3 regions of the Streptomyces sp. NPDC059524 genome follow, and region 3 is predicted to be linked to each of the others. Evidence: riboswitches for the same ligand, from Rfam matches in the RefSeq annotation. Region 3 holds a riboswitch; each other region holds the start of a gene.
The links. Region 3 has a riboswitch for thiamine pyrophosphate ahead of ACFW9D_RS09060 (thiamine ABC transporter substrate binding subunit). Riboswitches for the same ligand answer to the same signal wherever they lie in the genome.
Positions count from the first base shown of each region.

Region 1: linked by a shared signal. The riboswitch ahead of ACFW9D_RS06270 (purine-cytosine permease family protein) and the one ahead of ACFW9D_RS09060 (thiamine ABC transporter substrate binding subunit) in region 3 are both predicted to bind thiamine pyrophosphate.
Region 2: linked by a shared signal. The riboswitch ahead of thiO (glycine oxidase ThiO) and the one ahead of ACFW9D_RS09060 (thiamine ABC transporter substrate binding subunit) in region 3 are both predicted to bind thiamine pyrophosphate.

Region 1 covers NZ_JBHYTK010000013.1:53,212-63,543, reverse strand. The annotation lists gene ACFW9D_RS06315 (AMP-binding protein) at 1-684, shown strand, start outside; gene ACFW9D_RS06310 (acyl-CoA dehydrogenase family protein) at 714-1,880, shown strand; gene ACFW9D_RS06305 (bifunctional MaoC family dehydratase N-terminal/OB-fold nucleic acid binding domain-containing protein) at 1,877-2,839, shown strand; gene ACFW9D_RS06300 (acyl-CoA dehydrogenase family protein) at 2,839-3,939, shown strand; gene ACFW9D_RS06295 (MaoC family dehydratase) at 3,936-4,376, shown strand; gene ACFW9D_RS06290 (lipid-transfer protein) at 4,373-5,557, shown strand; gene ACFW9D_RS06285 (MaoC/PaaZ C-terminal domain-containing protein) at 5,554-6,387, shown strand; gene ACFW9D_RS06280 (endonuclease/exonuclease/phosphatase family protein) at 6,352-7,254, opposite strand; gene lpdA (dihydrolipoyl dehydrogenase) at 7,431-8,843, shown strand; TPP riboswitch at 8,940-9,040, shown strand; gene ACFW9D_RS06270 (purine-cytosine permease family protein) at 9,032-10,332, shown strand, end outside.
Region 2 covers NZ_JBHYTK010000226.1:232-9,026, reverse strand. The annotation lists gene ACFW9D_RS36175 (sulfite oxidase-like oxidoreductase) at 89-721, shown strand; gene ACFW9D_RS36170 (DUF4396 domain-containing protein) at 770-1,321, opposite strand; gene ACFW9D_RS36165 (deoxyribonuclease IV) at 1,408-2,301, opposite strand; gene pknB (Stk1 family PASTA domain-containing Ser/Thr kinase) at 2,401-4,344, opposite strand; gene ACFW9D_RS36155 (thiazole synthase) at 4,428-5,222, opposite strand; gene thiS (sulfur carrier protein ThiS) at 5,228-5,428, opposite strand; gene thiO (glycine oxidase ThiO) at 5,425-6,612, opposite strand; TPP riboswitch at 6,610-6,723, opposite strand; gene ACFW9D_RS36140 (hypothetical protein) at 6,775-7,131, shown strand; gene ACFW9D_RS36135 (NAD(P)/FAD-dependent oxidoreductase) at 7,238-8,470, shown strand; gene ACFW9D_RS36130 (Rv2175c family DNA-binding protein) at 8,529-8,795, shown strand, end outside.
Region 3 covers NZ_JBHYTK010000021.1:30,307-40,638, forward strand. The annotation lists gene ACFW9D_RS09050 (ABC transporter ATP-binding protein) at 1-337, opposite strand, end outside; gene ACFW9D_RS09055 (iron ABC transporter permease) at 337-1,950, opposite strand; gene ACFW9D_RS09060 (thiamine ABC transporter substrate binding subunit) at 2,076-3,161, opposite strand; TPP riboswitch at 3,241-3,345, opposite strand; gene rlmN (23S rRNA (adenine(2503)-C(2))-methyltransferase RlmN) at 3,370-4,476, opposite strand; gene ACFW9D_RS09070 (phosphatidate cytidylyltransferase) at 4,556-5,821, opposite strand; gene frr (ribosome recycling factor) at 5,854-6,411, opposite strand; gene pyrH (UMP kinase) at 6,567-7,334, opposite strand; gene tsf (translation elongation factor Ts) at 7,505-8,341, opposite strand; partial or broken gene rpsB (30S ribosomal protein S2) at 8,494-9,372, opposite strand; gene ACFW9D_RS09095 (murein hydrolase activator EnvC family protein) at 9,638-10,231, shown strand.

The DNA of each region.
Region 1 (10,332 bases), on a different contig from region 3:
GGCGTGCGGATCGTCGACCCGGAGACCCGCGCCGTGTGCCCGCCCGCCCTGCTCGACGCCCACGGCCGGGTCCGCAACCCCGAGGAGGCCATCGGCGAGATCGTCGACACCGAGGGCGCCGCCCGCTTCGAGGGCTACTACAAGAACCCCGCCGCCAACGCCGAACGCGTCCACGACGGCTGGTACTGGACCGGTGACCTCGGCTACGTCGACGAGGCCGGCTACTTCTACTTCGCCGGACGCTCCGGCGACTGGATCCGCGTCGACGGGGAGAACACCTCCGCGCTCCTCACCGAGCGCGTCCTGCGCCGCCACCCCGACGTACTCGCCGCGGGCGTCTTCGGCGTCCCCGACCCGCGCAGCGGCGACCAGGTCATGGCCGCGATCGAGATTCCCGAGGGCACCGGCTTCGCAGCGCTGAAGCTGCCCGATTTCCTCGCCGGACAGGAGGACCTCGGCACCAAGGGCGTGCCGCGCTACGTCCGCGTCTCGCACGCCCTGCCCGCCACCGGGTCCAACAAGCTCCGCAAGAAGGAGATGCAGTCCGAGGGCTGGCGCACCGCCGACCCCGTCTACCGCTGGACGGGCCGCGGCGCACCCGCGTACGCGCTCATGACGGACGCGGACAAGGCGGCGCTGCGCGAGGAGTTCCTGGCCAACGGCCGCGCCCGCTTCCTGCCCTGACGAGAACCGACACGCGAGTGGAGAACGAGATGGACCTGCGCGAGAGCGCCGCACAGCGCGCACTGCGCCGGGAACTGCGGGCGTACTTCGCGGCCCTGCTGCCCGAGGACGAGCGGCGCAGGGCCGGCGAGGAGGGAGTGGGCGGCGGCCGGTTCCGCGAGGTCGTGGCCCGGCTCGGCGCCGACGGCTGGCTCGGCATCGGCTGGCCCGTCGAGTACGGCGGCCAGGGCCGCTCCGCCGAGGACCAGTACGTGTTCTTCGACGAGGTCCAGCGGGCCGGGCTGCCCTTCCCGTTCGTCACCGTGAACACCGTCGGCCCGACGCTCATGGAGTACGGCACCGAGGAGCAGAAGAAGCGGTTCCTGCCCGGGATCCTCGCCGGCGAGACCGTCTTCGCCATCGGCTACACCGAGCCCGGCGCGGGCACCGACCTCGCCTCCCTCACCACCCGGGCCGTCCGCGACGGCGACGGCTTCGTCGTGGACGGCGCCAAGATCTTCACCAGCGGCGCCAACACCGCCGACCACATCTGGCTCGCCGCCCGCACCGACCCCGACGCCCCCAAGCACAAGGGCATCTCGGTGCTCATCGTGCCCACCGACGCCGAAGGCTTCTCCTGGAGCCCGATCCGGACCGTCGGCGGCATGACCGTCACCGCCACCTACTACAGCGGCGTCCGCGTCCCGGCGGACTCCGTCGTCGGAGAGGTGCACGACGGCTGGCGCCTGATGACCGCCCAGCTCAACCACGAACGCATCGGCCTCGCCGCGCTCGGCGGCCGCACCCTCCAGCTGTGGCAGCAGGTCCTCGACTGGGCCAAGGGCAACGGCACGGCCGAACTGCCTTGGGTCCGCCAGGAGTTCGCCCGCACGCACGCCCGTCTCGAAGCGATGCGCCTGATGAACTGGAAGATGACCGACGCCGTCTCGCGCGGCGCCCTCACCGGCGCCGACGCGGGCCTCGCCAAGGCGTACGGCACCGAGACCCACATCGACGTCCAGCGGTCCCTGAGCCAGATCCTCGGCGCGGCCGGACGGATCCGCCCCGAGTCACCGGGCGCCGTGCTCGCCGGGCAGGTCGAGCAGCTGTCCCGGCAGAGCATCGTCAACACCTTCGGCGGCGGCGTCAACGAGGTCCTGCGCGACATGGCCGCCGGCCAGGGCCTCGGCCTGCCCCGCGAGAGGCGCACCGCATGAGCACCGAGCCGGACAGCGCGTACGAGGCCCGCCTCCAGGCCTTCACCGGACGCGTCCTCAGCGATCCCGCGCCCGGTCAGGACCCCGTGAACCAGCCGATGATCCGGCACTGGGCCGAGGCCATGGGCGACACCAACCCCGTCTACACCGACGCGGCAGCCGCCCGCGCCACCGGCCGGGACGGCGTCGTCGCCCCCGCCTCGATGGTGCAGGCCTGGACGATGCGCGGGTACACGGCGACGGTCGCGCCGCGACCCGGGCGCAGCGGGGCCGACGCGCTCGTCGACCTGCTCGACGAGGGCGGCTACACCTCCGTCGTGGCGACCGACTCCGAGCTGGAGTTCGTCCGCGAACTCGTGCCCGGTGACGAGGTGTCCGTCGCCGAGGTCGTCGAGTCGATCTCCGAGGAGAAGCGGACCGGCCTCGGCGCGGGCCGCTTCGTCACGACCCTCAAGACGTACCGCGACGGGCACGGCGAGGTCGTCGCCACCCAGCGCTGGCGCACCCTGCGCTTCCGCCCCGCCGCCCCCGGCACGGCCCGCCCGCCCCGCGCCCTGCGCCCGCGTCCGGCGGTCAACCGCGACAACGCCTTCTGGTTCGAGGCAGCCAAGGACCACCGGCTGCTCGTCCAGCGCTGCGCCGACTGCAAGGTGCTGCGGCATCCGCCCGGCCCGTGCTGCCCGCACTGCGGCTCCCTGGACTGGGACACCGTGCAGGCCTCGGGCCGCGGCCGCGTCCACAGCTTCACCGTCAACCACCACCCGCGGCACCCGGCGTTCCAGTACCCGCTGGTCGTCGCCCTCGTCGAACTCGACGAGGGAACCCGGCTGATCACCAACCTCACCGGCATCGCCCCCGAGGACGTCGAGATCGACCTGCCCGTCGTCCTCGACTGGCTCGACGCCGACCCCGACCTGTCCCTGCCGGTGTTCCGGCCCGCCACGACGGAGGCCCGCTGATGGATTTCTCCCTGGGAGAAGAACTCGAAGCCCTGCGGGATCTCGCCCGTGAGATCTTCGACGACCGGGCGACCCCGGACCGGCTGCGCGCCGTCGAGACCTCCGGCACCCGCACCGACGAGGAGCTCTGGCGGACCCTCGCGGCGTCCGGCCTGCTCGCCGCCCCGCTGCCCGAGGCGGCCGGCGGCGCGGGCCTCGGCCTGCCCGCGCTCTGCGTGCTCCTGGAGGAGCAGGGCCGCCGCGTCGCGCCCGTCCCGCTGTGGCCCGTCGTCCTCGGCGCCCTGACCCTGGCCGCCCACGGCGGCTGTCCGCCGCTGTCCTCCCTCGCCGACGGCAGCGCCCGAGTCACGCTGGCCCTGGAGGAGTTCGGGCCCGCCGACCCGCGCGACCCCCGGACGACGACGGCCCGCCCCGACGAGGACGGCTGGCGGCTCGACGGGTCCAAGGCCGTCGTCCCGTCACCGGCCGGCGCCGGGCACGTCCTGGTGAGCGCCGCCACCGACGCCGGACCGGGCCTGTTCCTGCTCGCCGCCGACGCGCCCGGCCTGACCTGGACGCCCGCCGAGACCACCACCCACGACCTGAGCGCCCACCTCGACCTCGCCGGCGCCCGCGCCCGGGCCGTCGGAACACCCGGCGACGGCGTCGTGGAGCGGCTCGTGGACCAGGCGTCCGTCGCGCTCGCCGCACTCCAACTCGGCGTCGCACAGGGCGCGTTGGCGCACGCCGCCACCTACCTCGCGGCGCGCGAGCAGTTCGGCCGCCCCCTGGCCACGTTCCAGGCCGTCCGGCACCAGCTCGCCGACTGCCTCATCGACATCGAGGCGATGCGCGTGACCCTGTGGCAGGCGGTCACCGCGCTCGCGGACGGGGAAGGCGCCGAGCAGGCCGTGCTCGTCGCCAAGTGGTGGGCCGGGGACGGCGGCGCGAACGTCGTGCACCGGGTCCAGCACGTGCACGGCGGCCTCGGCGTCGACACCGACTACCCGGTCCACCGGCACTTCCTGTGGGGCCGGCAGCTCTCCACCACCCTCGGCGGTCCCGGCGCGGGCCTCGCCCGGCTCGGCGACCTCCTCGCCGGGCAGGAGGTGCCCGCGTGACCGCCCCGGCCGCCCCCACCCGGACGTACGACGACGTGACGGTCGGCGAGGCACTGCCGCCGCTGGAGATCCCCGTCACCCGGAGCCTGATCGTCGCGACCGCGCTGGCGAGCCGCGACTACCAGGACGTGCACCACGACCCCGAACTCGCCCGCGCGCGCGGTTCGAAGGACATCTTCATGAACATCCTCACCACGAACGGTCTCGTCGACCGGTACGCAACCGGCTGGGCCGGACCGGGCGCCGTCGTCCGCGCTCTCCGCATCCGCCTCGGCGCCCCCAACCACCCCGGCGACACGATGGTGCTGACCGGAACCGTCGTCACCAAGTCGGACGCGGACCGGCGCGTGGAGATCGCGGTGCGCGGCACCAACAGCCTCGGCGCCCACGTCACCGGCACCATCGCCCTGTCCCTCCCGGCCGGAGCCCCGCGGTGACCGGCGCGAGCCCGCTGTCGGGCCGCGCGGCGATCGCCGGGATCGGCGCCACCGAGTTCTCCAAGGCCTCCGGACGCAGCGAACTCCGGCTCGCCTGCGAGGCGGTGCTCGCCGCGCTCGCCGACGCCGGACTCACCCCCGCCGACGTCGACGGCCTCGTCACCTTCACCGCCGAGACCAACTCCGAGATCCACGTCGCCCGCAACACCGGCATGGGCGAGGTCACCTTCTTCTCACGCATCGGCTACGGCGGCGGCGCCGGCTGCGGCACCGTGCAGCAGGCCGCCATGGCCGTCGCCACCGGCGCCGCCGAAGTCGTCGTCTGCTACCGGGCGTTCAACGAGCGCTCCGGCGAGCGGTACGGGCTCGGCCAGGCCGACCGCGTCATGGACACCAGCGCCGACCGTGCCGCGTACGCGTGGATGACCCCCTTCGGGCTCAACACGCCCGCCCAGTGGGTCGCCCTGTTCGCCCGCCGCTACCTGCACGAGTACGGGGCCACCAGCGAGGACTTCGGCCGCGTCGCCGTCGTCGACCGCAAGCACGCCGCGACCAACCCCGCCGCCTGGTACTACGAGCGGCCCATCACGCTCGCCGACCACCAGGCCTCCCGCTGGATCGCCGAACCGCTGCGCCTGCTCGACTGCTGCCAGGAGACCGACGGCGGCCAGGCCCTCGTCATCGTCTCCGCCGAACGCGCCCGCGACCTGCCGCACCCCCCGGCCGTGATCCGCGCCGCCGCGCAGGGCCTCGGCGACGACCAGCACATGATGACCAGCTACTACCGCCCCGAGATCAGCGGCATCCCCGAAATGGGCCTGGTCGCAAGGCAGTTGTACGCACAGAGCGCGCTGCGCCCCGACGACGTCGACGCCGCGATCCTCTACGACCACTTCACCCCGCTGGTCCTGCCGCAACTGGAGGAGCTCGGCTTCTGCGGCACCGGCGAGGCGAAGGACTTCATCGCCGACGGCCATCTCGAACTCGGCGGCCGGCTGCCCGTCAACACGCACGGCGGCCAGCTCGGCGAGGCCTATCTGCACGGCATGAACGGCATCGCCGAGGGGGTCCGCCTCGTGCGCGGCACCTCCTGCAACCAACCCGACGGCGTCGGCCATGTGCTCGTCACGGCCGGCACCGGCGTCCCCACCAGCGGTCTCGTCCTGGGAGTCGACCGATGAACGCACCCGTGTCCGAACTGACCGGCGCCGACTGGCGCGGCCACGCCCTCGGCACCCGTACCGTCGCCTACGCCGAACGCGACGCGATCCTCTACGCGCTCGCCGTCGGCGCCCGCGCCGACGAGCTCGACCTCGTCCACGAGGACCGGCTGCGGGTCCTTCCCACCTTCGCGCTCACCCTCGCCCAGTGGGCGCCGGACGCCCTCGGCTCGGCGGGCGCGTTCGACGTGACCACCGCCGTCCACGGGGCGCAGCGCCTCACCGTGCGCCGCCCCCTGCCGCGCAGCGGCGAACTCACCATGTCGGCACGGGTGTCGGAGGTGTGGGACAAGGGCGCCGCCGCCGTCTACGAGGTCGAGGTGGAGAGCGAGTTCTTCGTGGCGACCTGGTCCCTGTTCGCCCCGGGGCGCGGAGGCTTCGGCGGCGAGCGCGGCCCCTCCGCGCCGCGCCCGTCCGGCACCGCGCCCGACCACCGCGTCACCGTGCCCACGCACGCCGAACAGGCCGCGCTCTACCGCCTGCTGGGCGACCGGCACGCCATGCACATCGACCCGGAGGCCGCCCGCGCCGCCGGCATGCCCCGCCCGTTCCTGCACGGCCTGTGCACGCTCGCCGCGACGACGCTGCCGCTCGCCCGCACCCTGGGCGCCCACCCCGCCGACCTGGAGACCCTGGAGGCCCGCTTCTCGGCGCCGGTGTTCCCCGGCGACCGGCTGATCGCGGAGTGCCGGACGGACGGCCCGCGCGCCCTGACGTTCACCGCGGCCGACGCGGAGCGGGGGAGCGCGGCCCTGTCAGGAGGCCGGGTCGCCTTCCGCACCGCGGGCTGAGCCGGGCGGCGTCCGCGGAACCGGCCCGAGGTCGGCGTGGACGGCATCGTGGTCCGAGTAGCGGCTCGGATGGACCCCGTGCCCGCGCGCCGCGATCCCGCGCAGGAAGACGTAGTCGAAGGTGCTGTGCCAGTCCGTCGTGGTGGCACAGTCCGTCGTGGGGGAGGGGCCGCACTCGGGCGCGGCGTTCCGGGCCACCTTCCACATGGGGCGCAGCTCGGACGAGCCGGGCACGGCGTTGAAGTCGCCGAGCACGATCGCGTGCGCGTACCGCGAGACGGCCGCCGCGAGGAAACGGACCTGGCCCGCCCGGACCGGAGCCTGGCTGCGCTGGGCGAGATGCGTGTCGAAGACGCGGACCCGCCGGCCGCCCACCTCGGTGGTGACGGCCAGATAGCCGCGGTCCTCGGAGCCGCCGTCCGGGTACTCCACGCTCCCGCGCCGCGTCATCGGCTGAGCCGACAGGATCGCCTGCCCGAAGCCGCCCGCCCGCCACGGCAGCCCGCCGCAGCGCCCCCAGTTGCGCAGCACCGGCCCGTACGCCACGTGGTAGCGCAGCCCGTACAGGCGCTCCAGATGGGCGCGGATCCGCTCGACGTCCCGCGCGCACGCCTCCTGGAAGCCGATGACCTGCGGCGCGTACGCGGCGATGTGCGTGGCCCGGCCGACGGCGAGTTCGGGGCCGCCGCAGGGATTGCACAGGTTCCACGTCATGACCCGGCCCTCGACGACGGCCGTCGGCGCGCCCGGCGGCAGCGCGGGCCGGGCGACGAGCGTCCCGCCGGGCGCGCTCGGACCGAGCAGCAGCAGGGCGAGCACGCACAGCACGACCGCGAGCGGCCGCCCGCGTCCGAGGGACCGGGACACTTCGCCTCCCCTGCGATGTCCGGCGACGGTGACGACTGTCGTGTCCGCCGACTGTGATGTCTGACGCTGTCGAGGGTATGCGCCTGATCGCGGTGGTGGCCGACCCGGCGGAGCGGCAGAATCCGACACGGCGGGCGATCCCCGCGACGGACGAAGCTATGAAAGAGGACATGGTCATGGTGGAGCAGGACGAGCGGTTCGACGTGGTCGTACTGGGAGCGGGACCCGGCGGATACGTGGCCGCGGTCCGGGCGGCCCAGCTCGGCAAGCGGGTCGCGGTCGTCGAGGAGAAGTACTGGGGCGGCGTCTGTCTGAACGTGGGCTGCATCCCCACCAAGGCCCTGCTGCGCAACGCGGAACTGGCCCACATCTTCAACCACGAGGCGAAGACCTTCGGCATCAAGGTCGACGGCCAGGTCACCTTCGACTACGGCGAGGCCTTCACCCGCAGCCGCAAGGTCGCCGACGGCCGCGTCAAGGGCGTCCACTACCTGATGAAGAAGAACAAGATCACGGAGTTCGACGGCCGCGGCACTTTCCTCGACGCGCACACCCTCCAGGTCGCCGGGTCCGACGGCACGACCCGCACCATCGGTTTCGAGAACTGCATCATCGCCACCGGCGCCACGCCCCGGCTGCTGCCCGGCACCCGGCGCAGCGAACGCGTCGTCACCTTCGAGGAGCAGATCCTCGCCGACGACCTGCCCCGCTCGATCGTCATCGCGGGCGCGGGCGCCATCGGCATCGAGTTCGCGTACGTGCTGCACCAGTACGGCGTGAAGGTCACGATCGTCGAGTTCCTCGACCGGATGGCGCCCCTCGAGGACGCCGAGGTGTCGGCCGAACTGGCCCGCCAGTACCGCAAGCTGGGCATCGACGTGCTGACCTCGACCCGGGTCGAGTCCATCGACGAGTCCGGTCCCGACGTCCGCGTCACCGTCACCGGCAAGGACGGCGCCCAGCAGGTCCTCACCGCGGACAAGGTCCTCCAGGCGATCGGCTTCGCGCCCAACGTCACGGGCTACGGTCTGGAGGGCACCGGCGTCGCGCACACCGAGCGCGGCGCGATCCAGGTCGACGGCTTCTGCCGCACGTCCGTGCCGCACATCTACGCCATCGGCGACGTCACCGCCAAGCTGATGCTCGCGCACACCGCCGAGGCGATGGGCGTCATCGCCGCCGAGACCCTCGCCGGCGCCGAGACGATGGAGCTCGACTACGCGATGATCCCGCGGGCCACCTACTGCCAGCCGCAGATCGCGAGCTTCGGCTACACGGAGGCGCAGGCCCGCGACCTCGGCTACGACGTGAAGGTCGCCAAGTTTCCCTTCATGGCGAACGGCAAGGCGCACGGCCTCGGCGACACCAACGGCTTCGTGAAGCTCATCAGCGACGCCACGCACGGCGAGCTCATCGGCGGGCACCTGATCGGCCCCGACGTCACCGAGCTGCTGCCGGAACTGACGCTGGCCCAGCAGTGGGACCTCACCGTCCACGAGGTCGCCCGCAACGTGCACGCGCACCCGACCCTCGGCGAGGCGGTGAAGGAGGCGGTGCACGGACTCGCGGGCCACATGATCAACATGTGACGCGCCCCCGACGTCAGGACTGCTGACCGGAGTGTGGGACGGAGCCGGGGGCGGCTTCGTCCCACGCCCGGCGAACGGCTAGTGTTCGCTCCCGTACTGCCCGACACGGGGTGCTCCCGCACATGCGAGGAGCTGAGATCACACCCGTAGAACCTGAACCAGTTAGCACTGGCGGAGGGATGTCAGCGATGTCGATACCGCATGTCTCGAGCGAGCCCCGGAGCACCGCCTTCGACGGGCGGATGCCTACCGCGCCGGGGGACTGGCGCCCCGAGGCGCGCGGCATCGCCCCCGTCCCCGAGGAGCACCGCTACGGCGGCGCCGGACGCCTCTTCACCGTCTGGTTCGCGCCGAACCTGACGATGAGCGGCGTCTTCACCGGCACCGTCGGCATCGCCCTCGGCCTCGACTTCGCGACGGCGCTGGCCGCCGTCGTCCTCGGTACGGTCCTCGGCGCGGTCCCCACCGCCTACCTCGGCACCTGGGGCAGCCGCACCGGCGCCGGACAACTGCCGCTCGCCCGCCTCGCGTTCGGCCGCGGTGTCGTGGTCCCCGGCGCGCTCCAGTGGCTGTCGTCCATCGCGTGGGACGCGCTCATCGGCCTGTTCGGCGGCGACGCGCTCGCCCGGCTGTGCGGCTGGCCGTTCTGGCTCGGGGCCCTCGTCATGATGGGCGCGCAGGGCCTGCTCGGCGCGTTCGGCTACGAGGCGATCCACCGCCTGCAGAAGTGGATGACGGCCGTCCTCGCGGTCGCCTTCTGCGCCCTGGCCCTGCGCCTCGCGGACGCGGGCGTGACCCCCGCGTCCCACGGCGCCGCGCAGGGCGCCGACCGGATCGGCGCGTTCGTCCTCACCACCACGATCGCGCTCAGCCTGTCCGTGTCCTGGGCCCCGTACGCGAGCGACTTCAGCCGCTACTTGCCGCGCACCACGTCCCCGTCCCGCATGTTCTGGTGCACCCTCGCGGGCATCACCGTCTCCTTCACCGCGGTCGAGGCGCTCGGCCTGTGGGGCGCCTCCGTCTTCACCGACCAGACCGCCCAGGGCGTCGACACCCTCCTCGGCGGAGGAGTCGTCGGCTCGCTGGGACTGCTCGCCGTCGCGCTCGCCGCGCTGTGCAGCAACGCCATGAACGACTACAGCGGCTCGCTCGCCCTCCAGGTCGTCGGCGTCCGCCTGCCCCGCCCGCTCGGCGCGGCGCTCGCCGCGCTCCTCGGCTTCCCGCTCGTGCTGTGGATGCACGCGGCCGACACCGCGGCCCGCTTCCAGAACGTCCTGCTGTTCGTCGGCTACTGGATCCCCGGCTTCGTCGCCGTCGTCCTCGTCGACTGGCTGGCCCGCCACCGCGCCCGCCGCGGGGCGCCCGTGGACCTCGCGGCGGAGGAGAGCCGGCCGCAGCCGGTGCTGCCCGCCCTGATCGCGTTCGCCGGGTCCTTCGCCGCCACCGTGCCGTTCATGGACACCGCCCTCTACGTGGGGCCCGTCGCCGA
Region 2 (8,795 bases), on a different contig from region 3:
GTACGAGTTGCCCGAATCGGTGATCGACTGCGGCCCGTCGCGGCCCGCATGGTCATGGCCACTGCCCTGGGTCTGTCAGGATGGAGACATGGGTCATCCGGTGGGTAGCGAGTCTGGGGGAGCCGTGCAACCGGAGCTTCCGCCGGGGCAGCGGCTGCAGCGCGGCTGGCCCGTCACGCATTACGGGCCGGTGCCCAAGTTCCGCCCCGAACGCTGGGAGTTCAGGGTCTTCGGGACCACCGTCGACGGTGAGAAGCGCTGCTGGAACCACGAGGAGTTCTCGGCCCTCCCGTACACGACCGTCGTCGGCGACCTGCACTGCGTCACGAAGTTCAGCATGCTCGGCGCCGAATGGGGCGGCGTGCTCGCCTCCACGATCCTCGAGCTCGCACCGCCGGACCCCGCCGTCACGCACGTGATGGTCTGGGCCGAGTACGGATTCAGTTCGAATCTGCGGCTGGCCGACTTCGCCGCCGACCGCACGATCTTCGCCACGCACAAGGACGGTGAACTGCTCACCGCCGAGCACGGGTTCCCGCTGCGGCTCGTCGTCCCGCACCTCTACGCGTGGAAGGGTCCGAAGTGGGTCCGCGGCATCGAGTACATGACGGCGGACCGGCGCGGCTTCTGGGAGGAGCGCGGGTACCACAACGTGGGGGATCCGTGGCGCGAGCAGCGCTACTCCTACCAGGAAGAGCCCGGGGAAGGCCCCGAGCTCTAGTCCTGTCCCGGCCGGTCCTGTGCCTGTCCGCCGGTCCGGCGCCCGCCGTCAGTGGTGGTACTGGTGCACCACGGCGTGGCCCTTGCCGCGGCCGATCATCCAGCGGTTCACCGGGGTCGTCACCACGAAGGCCAGGGCGAGCGAGGCCGCGAGGGCGCCCCAGAACAGGGCGTCCGACAGGTGCGCGTCCATCGCGTCCGGCCACATGGCGATCACGCTGTTGTCGATCAGCTCCATGACCGCGATCGACAGGGTGTCCGCGGCGAGCGCCACCCGGAACGCGGACTTGAAGTCCAGGCCGGCCTTGAGGACGCCGCGCAGGGTGAGCGAGTAGCCGAAGAAGAACGCGAGCACGATCGCCAGGATCATCGTCGGCACATTGCCCCAGCCGAGGGCCGTGCCGATCACCATGCCGAGGACCTCGCCGATCGCGCAGCCCGTGAGGCAGTGCAGGGTCGCCTGCGCGGCCATCGCCCAGCTGACCTTGCCGTGTCCGTGCCCGTGGTCGTGCTCGTGAGCGTGGTGGCCGTGTTCCTGTTCGTGAGCAGGGTCGTGGTGGCCGTGCTCGTGGTCGTGACCGGTGTGCGCCTCGTGGTCCATGTCGTTCCCCCAGATGTCGGTGGCGGTTCCTGTCGGCCGTGCCGTCCTGTCGCCGACAGGAACCCTATGCCCCCTCGGGGTATGCCTCAACGGGTTTTGTGATCTTCGCCGGAGGGAGTCTTCCGGAGCTCCTTCAGGCGGGCCACGTCCGCCGCGTGACCCTCCTTGCCGCCCGGTGTCTCGATGATCAGCGGGACGTTCGCGGTCGCCGGATGCGCCATCAGGGCCCGGAAGGGTTCGGCGCCGATGTGGCCCGTGCCGATGTTCTCGTGGCGGTCCTTGTGGGCGCCGGCGACGTCCATGGAGTCATTGGCGTGGATCAGCTTGAGGCGGCCCTCGCCGACCGTCTCCACCAGCAGGTCGAGGGTCTGCCGCATGCCGTCCGGGCCCGTCAGGTCGTGGCCCGCCGCGAAGATGTGGCAGGTGTCCAGGCAGACGCCCAGCTTCGGATGCCGGTCCAGGGCGTCGAAGTAAGGCCCGAAGTCCCAGGTCCGCGAGCAGAGCGAGGAGCCCTGGCCGGCCGTCGACTCCAGCAGCAGGAACGGGTCGTCTTCGTGGGTCAGTTCGTCGAGCAGCGGCAGCATCCGCTCGCGCACCTGGGCGAGCGCGGTCTCGCGCGGCCGCCCGCCGGTCGCGGACCCGGTGTGCACCACGACGCCGAGCGCGCCGATGGCCCGCGCCCGGCGCAGCGAGTGCCGCAGCGAGTCGACGGACCGGTCGACGGTGGCCTCGGTGTGCGAGCCGAAATTGATCAGGTACGGCGCGTGGACGTACGCCGGGATGCCGTCCTCGGCGCACCGCTCCCGGAACGCCTCGTCCTGCTTCGGGTTCCCGGGCGGGGTGGCCCAGCCGCGCGGGTTGGCGACGAAGACCTGGACGGTCTCGGCGGCGAGCTCACGGGCGTAGGGCAGGCCTATGGAGGCGAGGCCCCCGGCCACCGGCACATGGCCGCCGATCGGATTGCGGATGCTGCTGTTCACCGGGCCAGGGTGTCATGCGCGCCCGGACGGACCGCGGCCGCTCCCGGGAGACGGAAGCGGCTGCGGAACGTGCGGGTCGGCGGACGGTGATCGTGCCGGTCAGCGGATGGTGATCGTGATCTCGGAGCCCTTGGGCGCCGTGTCCCCGCCCTCGACCGACTGGCTCTTCACGGTGTCGCCGAAGAGACCGAGGATGCCGCGGTCCTCGTCGACCTGGAAGCCGGCGCCCTCCAGCTTGTCGTGCGCCTCGTCGACCTTCAGGCCCGTGACGTCCGGGACCTCGATCATCGGCGGGCCCTTGGAGATCGTCAGGGTCACCGTGTCGCCCTCGGCCAGCCGTCCGTGCTCCGGGGACTGCGCGGCCACGGAACCCTTGTCGACCTGCGACTCGACCCGCTGCGGCGCGATCTTCGCCTTGAGCCCGAGCTCCTCCAGCGCGGCGACCGCGTCCTGCTCCGACTGCCCCGTGACGTCCGGGACGTCGATGGCCGGACCCTGGGAGACCACGAGGGCCACCGCGGTGCCGGAGTCGCGCGTCGTGCCCGCCGCCGGGTCCGTGCTGATCACGGAGCCCTTCGGGATCTCCTCGTCGAACTGCTCGGTGACCATGCCCGGGGACAGGCCCCGGTGCTTCAGGTCGCTCTTCGCCGTGGCGAGCGAGGTCCCCTTCAGGTCGGGGACCTTCACGGTCTTCGGCCCCTTCGACACGGTCAGCGTCACCGTGCCGTCGTCCCGGATCTGCGCACCGGCCTCGGGATCCGTCGCCATGACCGTGCCGCGCTCGTACGTGCCGCTGTACGCGTACCGCGTCGTGCCCGCCTGGAGACCGGCGGCGTCCAGCCGCTTCTCGGCCTGCGCCTCCGTCTTGGTGAGCAGCGCCGGGACCTTCGTGAACTGGCCCGAATTGATGTACCAGACGCCCGCGCCGACGCCGAACACCAGCAGGACCGCCGCGACGATCGCGAGCAGACCGCGGCGCGGGGCCCGGCCGCCGGCCGGGCCGCGGGGCGCGGGCGGGGCGGCGGGCGGCGGGGTCTCCAGGCGGCTCGTGCGGTGCAGGGCGTCCTGGTCCGGCTCGGCCGGCAGCGACATCTGCACCCCGGCGGTGCGCACCGCGCGCGGGATCACGCTCGTACGGTCGTCCGCGCCCGAGTGGTCCGTCTCGCGCGCCTGCGGCGGCACCGTGTCGAGCTCGGCGTCGGACAGCGTGGCCCGCGCCTCCCTCGTCTGCGACAGCAGCGCCACGGCGTCCGGAGGCCGCACCTCGGGGTTGCGGGCCGTGGCCGACGCCACCAGCTCGTCCAGCGCGTACGGCAGGCCCGGGACGGCGGCAGAGGGCGGCGGCACGTCCTCGTTCAGGTGCTTGTAGAGGATCTGGGCCGGGGTGTCGCCGGAGTGCGGCTTGCCGCCGGTCAGCATCTCGTAGAACACGACACCGCACGCGTACACGTCCACGCTCGGCGTCGCCGTGCCGTCCTCGATCTGCTCCGGCGCCAGGTACGAGACCGTGCCGAGCACCGCGCCCGTCGTGTTCGTCACCGTGTCCACCGCGCGGACCAGGCCGAAGTCCGCCACCTTGACCCGGCCGTCGTCCCCTATCAGGACGTTCTCCGGCTTCATGTCGCGGTGCACGAAACCCGCGCGGTGCGCCGCCCCGAGCGCGGCGAGCACCGGCTCCAGGATGTCGAGCGCCGCCCGCGGGCGCAGCGCCCCGCGCTCGCGCAGCACGTCACGCAGCGTGCACCCCGCGATGTACTCCATCGCCAGATACACGTACGCGCCGTCGGTGCCCTGGTCGTACACCCCCACCACGTTCGGGTGCGAGAGGCGGGCGACGGACTTGGCCTCGCGGATGAAGCGGTCGACGAACGAGGCGTCGGCCGCCAGCGAGGGGTGCATCACCTTGAGCGCGAGCACGCGGTCGAGGCGGGTGTCCACGGCCCGGTAGACCGTGGCCATCCCGCCGACCGCGATCCGTGCGTCGACGCGGTACCGGCCGTCGAGCACCTGCCCGAGCAGCGGGTCCTGAAGGGTCGTGTCCACGCAGGCGAGTGTACGAGGAGTGACCGACAGGCCCCGCCCGCCCGGGAGGTACTGCAGCAGACCTGTGACCCGGTGCGACCCGCTCAGAAGGCCGGGCGCTCCGGGTCCAGGCGGGCCATCCCGTCCGTCGGCGAGGACGCCTCGGCGAAGTGGCGCCTGGGAATGCGGCCCGCGCGGCGGGCGAGGCGGCCCGCCTCCACCGCGTGCCGCATGCCCTCGGCCATCAGCACCGGCTCCTGCGCGCGGGTCACCGCGGAGGCGAGCATCACACCGGCGCAGCCCAGCTCCATGGCGAGCGCCACGTCGGAGGCCGTGCCCGCGCCCGCGTCCAGGATCACCGGCACGCGCGCGTGCTCGACGATCAGCTGGAAGTTGTGCGGGTTGCGGATGCCGAGCCCGGAGCCGATCGGCGAGCCGAGCGGCATGACCGCCGCGCACCCCACGTCCTCCAGCTTCCGCGCGAGCACCGGGTCGTCGTTCGTGTACGGGAGCACGGTGAAACCGTCGTCCACGAGGGTCTCGGCCGCGTCGAGCAGCTCGATCGGGTCGGGCAGCAGAGTGCGCTCGTCGGCGATCACTTCGAGTTTCACCAGGTCCGTGCCGAGCGCCTCGCGCGCGAGGCGGGCCGTCAGGACGGCCTCGCCCGCGGTGAAACAGCCCGCCGTGTTGGGGAGCACCTGGATGCCGAGCTTCTCCAGGACGGAGAGCACGGAGCCGTGCACCGAGGCGTCCACGCGGCGCATCGCCACCGTGGTCAGCTCGGTCCCGGAGGCGACCAGGGAGCGCTCCAGGACGTCGAGGCTCGGGGCGCCGCCCGTGCCCATGATGAGACGCGAGGAGAGCGTCGTGCCGCCGAGGACGAGTGCGTCGTCCGCCATGTCGCTCAGCCTCCCTGGACCGCGGTGAGGACCTCGACCCGGTCGCCCTCGGTGAGCGCGGTCGCGGCCCACTGGGTGCGCGGGACGACGGTCTCGTTCAGGGCGGCGGCGACGCCGGAGGGGGCGGTGGTCAGCGTGGCCACCAGTTCGTCGAGCTTGGTCGCGGCGGCCACGGTGCGCGGCTCGCCGTTCACGGACACGTTCATGCGGGCTGCTCCGAGAGGGCCGGGAAAGAGGTGCTGAAGCGCTGGGGGGTGAACGGGCGGGCCTCGCCCGGGAGTTCACCGGTGGCCAGGGCGTGTGCCATGGCGTCGCCGGTGACCGGGGTCAGCAGCACGCCGTTGCGGTAGTGGCCGGTGGCCAGCAGGAGGCCGGGCAGGGCCGTCGGGCCGAGGATCGGCGCGTTGTCCGGAGAGCCGGGGCGCAGGCCCGCGCGCGTCTCCGTCAGCGGCAGTTCGGTGATGCCGGGGACGAGTTCGTGCGCGTCGCGCAGCAGCTCGTAGACACCGCCGGCGGTGACGGTGGTGTCCCAGCCGAGCTCCTCGGTGGTGGCGCCGACGACCAGCTCGCCGTTGACGCGGGGCACGAGGTAGACGTTGCCGCCGCGCACGACCGCGCGGACGGTGCGGCTCAGGAACGGCGCGTACGCCTTCGGCACGGTCAGGCGCAGCACCTGGCCCTTGACCGGGCGCACCGGCGGCAGCAGGGCCTCGGGGACGCCCGCGAGCCTCCCGCTGCGGCTGCCGGCGGCGAGCACCACCTGCTCCGCGGCCAGCTCCGTGCCGTCGGCGAGGACGACGCCGCGCGCCCGGTCCCGTACGACGGAGAGCCGTTCGGCCCATGTCCGGTGCAGGACGACGCCGGCGCGCTCGCAGGCCGTCACAAGGGCGCCCGCGAGCCTTCTCGGGTCGATCTGGTGGTCGCCGTCGACGCGCAGGCCGCCGCGCACGCCGGGCGCGAGCATCGGCTCCAGGCGGCGGCACTCACGGCCCGACAGCCACTCGGACTCCAGGCCCGAGCGCAGCTGCAGCGCGTGCAGCTCCCGCAGGTGCGAGCGGTCGTCGGCGTCCAGGGCGACGGCCAGCGTGCCGCACGCGCGGTAGCCGAGATCGTGGCCCGCGGCCTCGGACAGTTCGGCCGCGAAGTCCGGATAGCGGCGCGCGGACTCGACGTTCAGGGCGAGCAACGTCTCCTCGCCGTAGTGCAGTTCGGTGACGGCGGCCAGCATTCCGGCCGCGACCTGGGCGGCGCCGCCGCCCGGCTCGGGGTCCACGACCGCGACGGACAGACCGCGCTGCGCGGCCCTCCACGCGGTCACCAGACCGATGATGCCGCCCCCGACGACCACGACGTCGGTGGCGGACCCGCTGACAGGTGGCGTACGCGACATGGGCGTCCAGCCCCTCCCTTCGCCGGCATGACCCGGATCAGGTTCGTACGGTCGGAGGCCGCTCCAGCCTCCCTCTCAGCCCGCTGCGTACGGGCTCCCGCGAGTGCTTTACGTTGGCCACCCTAGCCGTTCGGTATGCCACCCAGTAAGGGAGCCCAGCCCGTGGCCCGATCCCTCGACGGACTCTTCCTCGCCCCCGTGACCGACCAGGCCCCCGGTCAGGTGGGCACCCGCACCCGCTTCGCCTACAGGGAGGAGGAGGGCCGGATATGGGCCTCCTACGAAGGCGGCGACATCGTGCGCGGCCACCTCGTGGGCACCCGCGCGGACGACCGGCTCGACTTCCGCTACGTCCAGCTGAAGACCGACGGGACGACGTCCTCGGGGCACTGCGTCTCCACCGTCTCGGAGCTGCCCGACGGCCGGGTCCGGCTCGACGAGACCTGGGAGTGGGAGTCGCAGGAGGGCAGCGGCACGAGCGTCGTCGAGGAGATCCCTGCGCCTGCCGCGCGGGGATGATCGCGGGGCCTTGATCACTAAACCGGTGACACGTGTGCAGGACGTCACGGAACGCGAGTGGCCCGGGCCGCTGACCCACGCCCTCACGGGTGCCTAAGGTGACCTTGTGAGCGATCAGGAGAGCGGGAACGAGACGCCCCCGGGCGACCGGCACGTCGTCGTGGTCGGCGCGGGCATGGCCGGCGTACAGACGGCGGTGGCGCTGCGCGAGCAGGGCTTCACCGGGGCGGTCACGCTGATCGGCGCCGAACCCCACCAGCCCTACGACCGGCCGCCGCTCTCCAAGGCCGTCCTGCTCGGCAAGGCCGAGGGCTCCGCCTTCGACGTCGACTTCGAGGCCCTCGGCGTCACCCTCCAGCTGGGCCGCGAGGTCACCGGCCTGCGCCCCGCCGACCACGAGCTCGACACCGCCACGGGCCCCGTCCCGTACGACGTCCTGGTCGTCGCGACGGGCGCCGAACCGATCCGCCTCCCGGGCGCCGACGGCGTCCCCGGAGTCCACCTGCTGCGCACCCTCGACGACGCCGAGCGGCTGCGGCCGGTCCTCGCCGAGCAGCACGACGTGGTCGTCGTCGGGGCCGGCTGGATCGGCGCCGAGTTCGCCACCGCCGCACGCGACGCGGGCTGCCGGGTCACCGTCGTGGAGGCCGCCGAGCGTCCGCTGGCCGGAGCGCTGCCCGCGGAGGTCGCCGCCCCGATGGCCGCCTGGTACGCGGACGCCGGAGCCGAGCTGCGCACCCACGCGCGCGTGGAGCGGGTCGAGCCCGGCGTCGTGGTCCTCGACGACGGGACGCGGCTGCCCGCCGGGGCCGTCGTCGTCGGCATCGGCGCCCGCCCCGCCACCGCCTGGCTCGACGGCTCGGGCCTCGCCCTGGGCGAGCACCACGAGGTCGTCGCCGACGCGGGACTGCGCACCTCCGCGCCCGACGTGTACGCGGTCGGCGACTGCTCCTCGTTCCCCTCCGCCCGCTACGGACAGCGCCTGATGGTCCACCACTGGGACAACGCGCTGCAGGGCCCCCGCACCGTCGCGGCCAATATCATCGGCACCACCCCGGCCGTCTACGACCCGGTGCCCTACTTCTGGTCCGAGCAGTTCGGCCGCTTCGTCCAGTACGCCGGCCACCACGCCGCCGCCGACGCCACCGTGTGGCGGGGCGATCCGGCCGGGGCCGCCTGGTCGGTGTGCTGGCTGCGCGAGGGCGCCCTGGTCGCCGTCCTGGCCGTGGGCAAGCCCCGCGACCTCGCCCAGGGCCGCAAGCTCATCGAGGCGGGCACCGCGCTCGACCCGGAGCTGCTCGCCGACCCGGCCCGTCCGCTGAAGTCCGCCGCGGCCTGAACGCCTGGTCGGGCGGGCCCGGCTTCCGACTGTCAGTCCGGGATGGCAGGCTTGTCCTGTGACCGAGATTGACGCAAAGATCGATGCTCTCGTCCCCGACTGGCTCACCCTCCCCGACATCGCCGAACAGACCGGCGTCGAGGTGACGCGTGTGCGGCAGTGGGTGAAGGAGGGTCAGCTCATCGCCGTACGCCGCGGTGAGAACAGGGCCCTTCACGTGCCCGCCGCCTTCATCGACGGCGACAAGATCGTCAAGGGCCTGACCGGGACCCTGACGCTCCTGAGGGACGACGGCTTCTCCGACGAAGAGATGCTGGAGTGGCTC
Region 3 (10,332 bases):
CGGACTGTTCGGCGCGCGCCGCGCCGTGCATGCGCAGCCCGAACGCGACGTTGGCGCCCACGTCGCGCTGCGGGAACAGCTGGTGGTCCTGGAACATGAGGCCGACGCCCCGCTTGTGCGCGGGCACCCCCCGCTGGTCGCGCCCGCCGAGGACGATCCGGCCGCCGTCCAGCGGCTGGAGTCCGGCGACGGCGCGCAGCAGCGTCGACTTGCCGCTGCCGCTCGGGCCGAGGACGCACACGATCTCGTGCTCGGCGACCTCCAGGTCCACCCGGTCGAGCACGGCGCGCCCGCCGAACCGTACGGTCGCCTCGTCCAGAGCCAGTAGGGCCGTCATCAGAACTCCCCCGTCTGGGCCCGTGCGGGCCGGATGCGTTCGAGCAGCAGGAGGCAGACGGCGCAGACGACCATGAGGACGGTCGACAGGGCCATCGCCTGCCCGTAGTTGAGGTCGCCGGCGCGGCCGAGGAGCCGGGCCACGGCGACCGGCAGCGTCGGGTTGTCGGGCCGCGCGATGAACACGGTGGCGCCGAACTCGCCCAGCGACACGGCGAAGGCGAATCCGGCGGCGATCAGGAGCGCCCGGCGCACCATCGGCAGGTCGACCTCGCGCCAGGCCCGCAGCGGCGAGGCCCCGAGCACGGCGGCGGCCTCGCGCAGCCGCCCGTCGACCGCGCGGAGCACCGGCAGCATGGTGCGCACGACGAAGGGCACGCCGACCAGGGCCTGGGCGAGCGGCACGAGCCACCAGGACTGGCGCAGGTCGAGCGGCGGTTCGTCGAGGGTGATGAGGAAGCCGAAGCCGACGGTCACGGCGGAGACGCCGAGCGGCAGCATCAGCAGGGCGTCGAACCCGCGGACCAGGCGTCCGGCCCGGCGAGTGAGGGCGGCAGCGGCGAGTCCGCCGATCACGAGGGCGACGGCGGTCGCGGCCAGGGCGTAGCGCAGCGAGTTCCACACCGCCTCGATGGGCGGCACGAGGAAGGTGCCGCCGTCGGCGTCGCCGAGCGCGCGGTAGTACGCGAAGCCGAAGCCTCCGGGGGCCTGCAGGGAGCGCTGGACCAGGACGCCGAGCGGCAGCAGGATCAGCACGGCGACGGTGGCGAGGACGAGGGCGAGCAGGGCGCGCTGGCCGGCGCCGCGCGGCGGACGCGCGGTGTGCGCGGCGTCGACGAGCCGCAGGGCGCTCTCCCGGCGCCGCACGGTCCAGGCGTGCACGAGCAGGATGAGCCCGACGGCCGCGAACTGCACGATGGTCAGCACGGCGGCGGTCGACAGGTCGAAGATCTGCGCGGTCTGCCGGTAGATCTCCACCTCCAGCGTGGAGAATCCCGGGCCGCCGAGGATCTGGACGACACCGAACGACGTGAAGGTGAAGAGGAAGACCATCAGGGCCGCGGCGGCGACGGCGGGCCCGAGCGCGGGCAGCGTCACCTTGCGCCAGGCGGCGAGGCGGGAGGCGCCGAGCATCCGCGCGGCCTCCTCTTGGCGCGGGTCGAGCTGCGCCCACAGGCCGCCGACGGTCCGTACGACGACGGCGTAGTTGAAGAAGACGTGCGCGAGCAGGATGGCCCACACGGTGGTGTCGAGCCGGACCCCCCACAGATCGTCGAGGAGTCCGCCGCGGCCGACGACCGCGAGGAAGGCGGTGCCGACGACGACGGTGGGCAGCACGAACGGCACGGTGACGGCGGCCCGCAGCACCTGCTTGCCGGGGAAGTCGAGCCGGGCGAAGACGTAGGCGCCGGGCAGGGCGATCAGCAGGGTCAGCGCGGTGGAGGCGAGCGCCTGCCACACGGTGAACCACAGGACGTGCCGGACGTCCGCCTCCCCGAGCACGTCGAGGATCCGGCCGAGGCGCCAGACCCCGTCGGCGTGCAGACCGCGCTCGACGATCGCGGCGACGGGGTAGGCGAAGAAGAGCCCGAAGAACACGGCGGGCACGGCCATGAGACCGAGCCGCGCCGCGCTCCCCGTACGGAGCCGGCGCGGCCGGTTGGCGGCCTCGGCCTTGTCCGTGACCGCGGTCTTGTCCGTGGCCCCGGTCTTGTCCGTGACCTCGGCCTTGTCCGGGGTCACTTCCTGACGAGCGACGTCCACGTCTTGACCCACTCGTCGCGGTGGTCCGCGATGTTCCGCGGGCTCATGGTGTGCGGCTTGTCGATCTCGACCGCGTACTTGGTGTAGTCGGCGGGCGCGACGGCGTTCTTCGCCACCGGGTCGACGAACATGTTGAGCGGCATGTCCTCCTGGAACTGCTTGGAGATCAGGAAGTCGAGGAAGGCCTTGCCGCCCTTCTCGTTCTTCGCCCCGTCGAGCAGGCCGGCGAACTCGATCTGCCGGAAGCAGGTGCCGGTCGCGACGCCGACGGGCGAGGTCTTGGGCTGCGGGTCGGAGTAGATCGCCTCGGCGGGCGGGGAGGACGCGTAGGAGACGACGAGCGGGCGGTCGCCGCCGGCCTTCTTGCCGCCGGCGCTGCCGGAGAACTCCTCGTTGTACGCCTGGTCCCAGCCGCTGACGACCTTCACGCCGTTGGCGTTCAGCTTCTTCCAGTAGGACTGCCAGCCGTCGTCGCCGTACTGGGCAGCGCTGCCGAGCAGGAAGCCGAGGCCCGGCGAGGACGTCGCGGCGTCCTCGGTGACCAGCAGGTTCTTGTACGCGGGCTTGGCCAGGTCGGCGAAGGAGGCCGGCGGCGTCAGCTTGTGGTCGGCGAAGTACTTCTTGTCGTAGTTGACGCAGATGTCGCCGGTGTCGACGGGCGTGACGCGGTTCTTGCCCTTGTCGAGGCGGTACTGGTCCGGGACCTGGTCGATGCCCTTGGCCTCGTAGGAGGTGAACAGGCCGTTGTCGAGGGCGCGGGACAGCAGGGTGTTGTCGACGCCGAAGAACACGTCGCCGACGGGGTTGCCCTTGGACAGGATCGCCTTGTTGACGGCCTGGCCGGCGTCGCCGTCCTCGACGACCTTCACCTTGTAGCCGGACTTCTTCTCGAAGTCCTTGAGCACGTTCTTGGAGACGGCCCACGAGTCGTGGCTGACCAGGGTGACCGTCTTGGACTCGGCGGCGTCCCCGCCGCCCGAGGACGACGAGCCGCACGCGGACAGCGTGACGAGCCCGAGACCCACGGCCGCGGCCAGGTACGCCTTCTTGTTCTTGCTCACTGGTTTTCCTCCTGGGGGTGACCAGGAAGAGACGCGGCCCTGCCCGGGGCCACGCGGGGCTCCGGGCAGGGCGCAACAGCTTGAGTGGTGACCGAACTTCCTACCCAGAATGACCTGGGCAAGGTTCAGAGGGTCTGCGGCTCTGCCGCACTCTCAGCGCTGTGGCGCTCCCCTGTCGGAATATGAAGATGTGGTACTGGGGGCAAGGCTACCGCTCGGTGGCGGCAAGCTGTCCACACGCCCCGTCGATCTCCTGGCCACGGGTGTCCCGGATGGTGACAGGGACGCCGTGCGCGGCGATGGCCTCGACGAACGCCTTCTCGTCCTCGGGACGCGACGCGGTCCACTTGGAGCCCGGGGTCGGGTTCAGCGGGATGAGGTTGACGTGCACGGGCTTGCCGCGGAGCAGGCGCCCCAGCCGGTCACCGCGCCAGGCCTGGTCGTTGATGTCCCGGATGAGCGCGTACTCGATGGACAGCCGGCGCCCGGACTTGGCCGCGTACTCCCACCCGGCGTCGAGGACCTCGCGCACCTTCCACCGCGTGTTGACGGGCACGAGGGTGTCGCGCAGCTCGTCGTCAGGGGCGTGCAGCGAGATGGCCAGCCGGCACTTGAAGCCTTCATCGGCGAACCGGTGAATGGCCGGGACCAGGCCGACCGTCGACACGGTGATCCCGCGCTGGCTGAGCCCGAGCCCGTCCGGCTCGGGGTCGGTGAGGGCGCGGATGGCGCCGACGACCCGCTTGTAGTTGGCGAGCGGCTCGCCCATCCCCATGAACACGATGTTGGACAGCCGCGCCGGTCCGCCGGGGATCTCCCCGTCCCGCAGGGCCCGCATCCCGTCGACGATCTGGTGCACGATCTCACCGGTCGACAGGTTCCGGTCCAGCCCGGCCTGCCCGGTCGCGCAGAACGGGCAGTTCATCCCGCACCCGGCCTGCGACGAGATGCACATCGTCACCCGGTCCGGGTACCGCATGAGCACGGACTCGACGAGCGTCCCGTCGAACAGCCGCCACAGGGTCTTGCGGGTGGTGTCCTGGTCGGTCGACAGATGCCGCACGACGGTCATCAGCTCGGGCAGCAGCGCCTCCCGCAGCTTCTCGCGCGACCCGGCGGGAATGTCGGTCCACTCCGCGGGGTCGTGCGCGTACCGCGCGAAGTAGTGCGTCGACAGCTGCTTGGCGCGGAACGGCTTCTCACCGATCGCGGCGACGGCTTCCTTCCGCTCGGCGGGCGAGAGGTCGGCAAGGTGCCGCGGCGGCTTCTTGGCTCCGCGGGGGGCGACGAATGTGAGTTCTCCGGGCTTAGGCATGGCTGTACCAGTGTCGCAGACAAACGAGGACGGGCCCGCCGCCCTGTGGACAACGGACCCGCACCGGGAGAAACGCAGGTCAGCCGGACCCGACGAACAGCACCAGCAGCAGCCACACCACCGGCGCCGTCGGCAGCAGGGAGTCCAGGCGGTCCATGATGCCCCCGTGCCCGGGGAGCAGGGTGCCCATGTCCTTGATGCCGAGGTCGCGCTTGATCATGGACTCGCCGAGGTCGCCGAGCGTCGCGGACGCGGCGACGCAGACGCCGAGGACCAGGCCCTGCCACCACGTGCCGTCGTCCACCAGGAACTGCATGCACAGCACGCCCGCCACCATCGCGAACAGCACCGCGCCGAACAGGCCCTCGCGGGTCTTGCCGGGGCTGATGCGCGGGGCGAGCTTGTGCTTGCCGAAGCGCCAGCCGATCGCGTACGCGCCGGTGTCGCTGACGACGGTGAGGATCAGGAACGTGAGGACGCGCCAGGCGCCGTCGTCCGCGGTGAGCATCATCGCCACGAACGTCGCGAGGAACGGCACGTAGAACGCGGCGAAGACGCCCGCGGTGACGTCCTTGAGGTAGCCCTCGGGCGGCTCGGTCATCCGCCAGACCAGGACGGCGAGCGCGGTCAGCGCCATCGCCACCCAGGCACCCTCGGCCCCGCGCACGTACCCGGCGACGACCATGGCCGCGCCGCCCACGGCGAGCGGCACCAGCGGCGCCTTGATGCTCTTGCGCTCCTGGAGGCGGGAGGTGAGCTCCCACAGGCCGACGACGACGGCGACCGCTATCACGCCGACGAACACGGCCTTGACGACGAACAGCGACGCGATGATCACCGCGCCGAGCCCGACGCCGACCCCTATGGCCGATCCGAGGTCACGGCCCGCGCTCTTCTTCGGCTTCGGGGCCGGCGAGGGCTCCGGAGCGTCGGGGGCGGGCTGCGGGGTTGCGCCGGTCATGGGCTCCTGCGGCGTCTCGTCGCGGAACAGAGGGCCGCTCGGGCGAGCGGCCCCCCGGTCGTCCTGGCCACCGCCCTCTGGGAAAGCACCAGAGGGCACGTCAGGCATATCGGGCACGATGGGCATGGGCCGAGTCTCGCCAACCGCGTGCGGTTCGTACGCGGGACCCGCCGGAGCGTGCCCCGGCTCGTACGAGGGGTCGTACGAGGGGTCGTACGAGGGAACCGCGCCGTACGCGGCCCCCTGGTCGTACCCCTGGCCCTGCCCGTGGCCGGGCGCCTGGCCGAAGCCGGGCTCCTGGCCGTACGAGGCGGAGGCACCCTCGCCGTAAGGGGAGCCCCGGTGTACGGGCCCGGTCGGCGCACCCCAGGAAGAGTCGTTCACGGATTCCTCGAACCTCGATGTTCCGCGCTCGCTCAGACTTCGAGCAGCTCGGCTTCCTTGTGCTTGAGCAGCTCGTCGACCTGGGCCACGTACTTGGCGGTGGTGTCGTCGAGCTCCTTCTCCGCGCGACGGCCCTCGTCCTCGCCGACCTCGCCGTCCTTGACGGCCTTGTCGATGGCGTCCTTGGCCTTGCGGCGCACGGAGCGGATGGAGACCTTGCTGTCCTCCGCCTTGGTCTTGGCGACCTTGATGTAGTCGCGGCGGCGCTCCTCGGTCAGCTCCGGGAACGTCACACGGATGATGCTGCCGTCGTTGCTCGGGTTGACGCCGAGGTCCGAGTCGCGGATCGCCTGCTCGATGTTGCGCAGGGCGCTCTTGTCGAACGGGGTCACCACGGCCATCCGCGGCTCCGGCACCGAGAACGAGGCCAGCTGGTTGATCGGCGTCAGCGCGCCGTAGTAGTCGGCCACGATCTTGTTGAACATCGCCGGGTGCGCACGGCCGGTGCGGATCGCGGCGAAGTCCTCCTTGGCGACCACGACGGCCTTCTCCATCTTCTCCTCGGCCTCGAGGAGGGTCTCTTCGATCACCACTTGCTCCTGCGTGTCTTGAGTGAGGCCCGGCGTGCACGGGGCGGCCGGCTGCGTCGTGTGTCTTCGGTCCTGCGATCCTGCGGTCGTCGCACCAGACGGTGTCCGACCGGCAGGCCATTGTCCATCCCTCGCGGGACGCACGGGGGACGGGGTCAGGCGCGCGTGCCCTGCTCGCCCACGAGCGTCCCGATCTTCTCACCCTTGACGGCGCGGGCGATATTGCCCGTGGCGAGGAGCTCGAAGACGAGGATCGGGAGCTTGTTGTCCCGGCACAGGGTGATCGCGGTCATGTCGGCGACCTTGAGGTCCCGGGTGATGACCTCGCCGTAGCTGAGCGCGTCGAACTTCACGGCCGTGGGGTTGGTCTTCGGGTCGGAGTCGTAGACCCCGTCCACGCCGTTCTTGCCCATGAGCAGCGCCTCGGCGTCGATCTCCAAGGCGCGCTGCGCGGCGGTGGTGTCGGTGGAGAAGTACGGCATGCCCATGCCCGCGCCGAAGATGACGACACGGCCCTTCTCCAGGTGGCGCACGGCGCGCAGCGGGATGTACGGCTCGGCGACCTGGCCCATGGTGATGGCGGTCTGGACCCGGCTGTCGATGCCTTCCTTCTCCAGGAAGTCCTGGAGGGCGAGGCAGTTCATGACGGTGCCGAGCATGCCCATGTAGTCGGAGCGCGCCCGGTCCATGCCGCGCTGCTGGAGCTCGGCGCCGCGGAAGAAGTTGCCGCCGCCGATGACGACGGCGATCTGTGCCCCGTCGCGGACGACGGCCGCGATCTCACGGGCGATGGCGTGCACCACGTCGGGGTCGACTCCCAGACCCCCGCCCCCGGCGAACGCCTCGCCGGAAAGCTTCAGCAGAAAGCGCCCCGCGCCTTTGCCGTCGTCGCTGTTGTCCTTGTCGGCCTGGGTGGTGGTCATGGAATCTCGCCTCTTCTGCTTGGCACACATACGAAGGAGGCCACTGCCGATGGGGTGGTTCGCATCCCATGCGCGGCAATGGCCTCCTCGTCACATCTGCGGTCGTCCGGCGCGTGCCCGGACGACTGCTGTCGACCCTAGCGGGGTCTCCCGTCGGGCGGGGTCCGGACTCAGATGCCGACCTTGATGCGCGCGAAGCGCTTCAGGGTGACACCGGCCTCCTGGAGGACCTTCTCGACGGACTTCTTGTTGTCGAGGGCGTACGGCTGACCGAGCAGCGTGGCGTCCTTGAAGAAGCCGTTGAGGCGACCCTCGACGATCTTCGGCAGGGCGGCCTCGGGCTTGCCCTCGGCGCGGGTGGTCTCCTCGGCGACGCGACGCTCGGTCTCGACGACCTCGGCCGGGACGTCCTCGCGGGAGAGGTACTTCGGCGCGAAGGCGGCGATGTGCTGGGCGACGCCCTTGGCGATCTCCGCGTTCTCCTTGTCGAGCTCGACGAGGACACCGATCTGCGGGGGCAGGTCGGGCATCGTGCGGTGCATGTACGCGGAGACGTAACCGCCGGTGAACTGCGCGAAGCGGTCCAGGACGATCTTCTCGCCGAGGTTGGCGTTCGCCTCGTCGACGAAGGCCTGCACGGTCTTGCCGGGCTCGATCTCGGAGGCGAGCAGCGCCTCGATGTCGGCCGGGGAGGTCTTCGCGACGTGCTCGGCGAGCTGGTTGGCGACCGACTGGAACTTCTCGCCCTTGGCGACGAAGTCCGTCTCGCACTTCAGCTCGACGATGACACCCGAGGTGTTGTCGTCGGCGATGAGGGAGACCACGGCGCCGTTCTCGGCGGAGCGGCCCTCGCGCTTGGCGACGCCCTTCTGGCCCTTGATGCGCAGGGCCTCGACGGCCTTGTCGACGTTGCCCTCGGCCTCGTCCAGCGCCTTCTTGCAGTCCATCATGCCGGCGCCCGTGAGCTCACGGAGCTTCTTGACGTCAGCGGCGGTGTAGTTCGCCATGATCCTGGTTTTCTCTCTACGAAGTCTGAGAAGTGTGCGTCGGAGGTGCGGGCCGGTGTCGCGCCGGCCAGGTGCGCCTCCAGAGTCACGGGTGAACGGCGGGGGCCGCGCAGGCCCCCGCCGTCACCTCATGAAACCGGTACCCGTACGGGTCAGGCCTGCTCGGCGTCCGCGGCCGGAGCCTCGGCGGCGGGGGCCTCGGCGGCAGCAGCCTCGGCGGCCGGGGCCTCCTCAGCCTTCTCGTCGGCCTTCTTCTCGCCCTCGAGCAGGTCGCGCTCCCACTCGGCCAGCGGCTCGCCCTGGGCCTTCTCGCCCGGCTTCGAGTCACCGGCGGCAACGCCGGAGCGGGCGATGAGGCCCTCGGCGACGGCGTCGGCGATCACGCGGGTGAGCAGGGTGACGGAGCGGATCGCGTCGTCGTTGCCCGGGATCTTGTAGTCGACCTCGTCGGGGTCACAGTTCGTGTCGAGGATCGCGACGACCGGGATGTTGAGCTTCCGGGCCTCGCCGACAGCGATGTGCTCCTTCTTGGTGTCCACGATCCAGACGGCGCTGGGAACCTTGGACATCTCGCGGATACCGCCGAGGGTCTTCTCCAGCTTGGCCTTCTCGCGCGAGAGCACGAGAAGCTCCTTCTTGGTGAGACCGGACGCGGCGACGTCCTCGAAGTCGATCTGCTCGAGCTCCTTCAGGCGCTGCAGACGCTTGTAGACGGTCGAGAAGTTGGTGAGCATGCCGCCCAGCCAGCGCTGGTTCACGTAGGGCATGCCGACGCGGGTCGCCTGCTCGGCGATCGCCTCCTGCGCCTGCTTCTTCGTACCGACGAACATGACCGTGCCGCCGTGGGCGACGGTCTCCTTGACGAACTCGTAGGCGCGGTCGATGTACGACAGCGACTGGAGCAGGTCGATGATGTAGATGCCGTTGCGCTCCGTGAAGATGAAGCGCTACATCTTCGGGTACCAACGACGGGTCTGGTGACCGAAGTGGACGCCGCTCTCCAGCAGCTCCCGCATCGTGACGACGGCCATGGCCGTACTCCTCTGGTGTTCTCGGTTGTTTCCTGACGCCCCACCGCATGCCTGCCGCGTACGCTCTGTCGCTCGTACGGGACCGATAGGCCGCTGACACCGAAGGTGTCGGGGCGTGCGAAGTCGATCCGGTGGCCCGGATCGCCACAAGAAGTGTACGGGACCCGCGGAGCAGCGGGTGACGCCGCTGTCCACAACCGGCCGGTAGTCCACGATTCGCCGCCATGATCCGCGCGGATCGGCCCGGAGGCGGATCGTCTGAGCCATGCGAACACTACTCAGCGTGATGATCCTGCCGGTCCTGCTGCTGCTCGTGCCCGCCTCGGCACGGGCGGACCCGGCCGGCCCGTCCCCCACCTCGAACATCTGGCCGGTGGGCGAACGTCCGGCGATCGTGCGCGACTGGTCCCCGCCGGCCTCGCCCTACGGCCCCGGCCACCGCGGCGTCGATCTCGCCGCACCCATCGGCGCACCGGTCCGCACGGTCGCGGCGGGCCGCGTCTCCTTCGCCGGCCAGGTGGCGGGGCGCGGCGTCGTCACCGTGGAACTCGACGGCTCCGGCGCCCCGCCGCTGCGCACGTCGTACGAGCCGGTGGCGGCGTCGGTGCGCAAGGGGGACCCGGTCGCGGCAGGCGCCACCCTGGGCACGCTGGAACTCCCGACGGGCCACTGCCCGCCCGCCACCCCGTCCTGCCTGCACTGGGGCCTGCGCCGCGCCACGGCCTACCTGAACCCGCTGACCCTGCTGACCCCGACGGCCCGCCACCCGGCCCCACCCCGCCTGCTCCCCCTCTGGGGCCCACTCCCCCTCGCCTTCGGCCAGCGCTTCAGCCCGGGGTACGCCTTCTGGTCTCCGTAGCCCTGGGCTGCCTGGGAGCGTCGGGCGGCCTGCCTTCCGGGCGGCTCAGCAGCATGGAGCGATCTGTCGCCCAGGCCGTCACCAGCCTCGGCGGTCTGCCT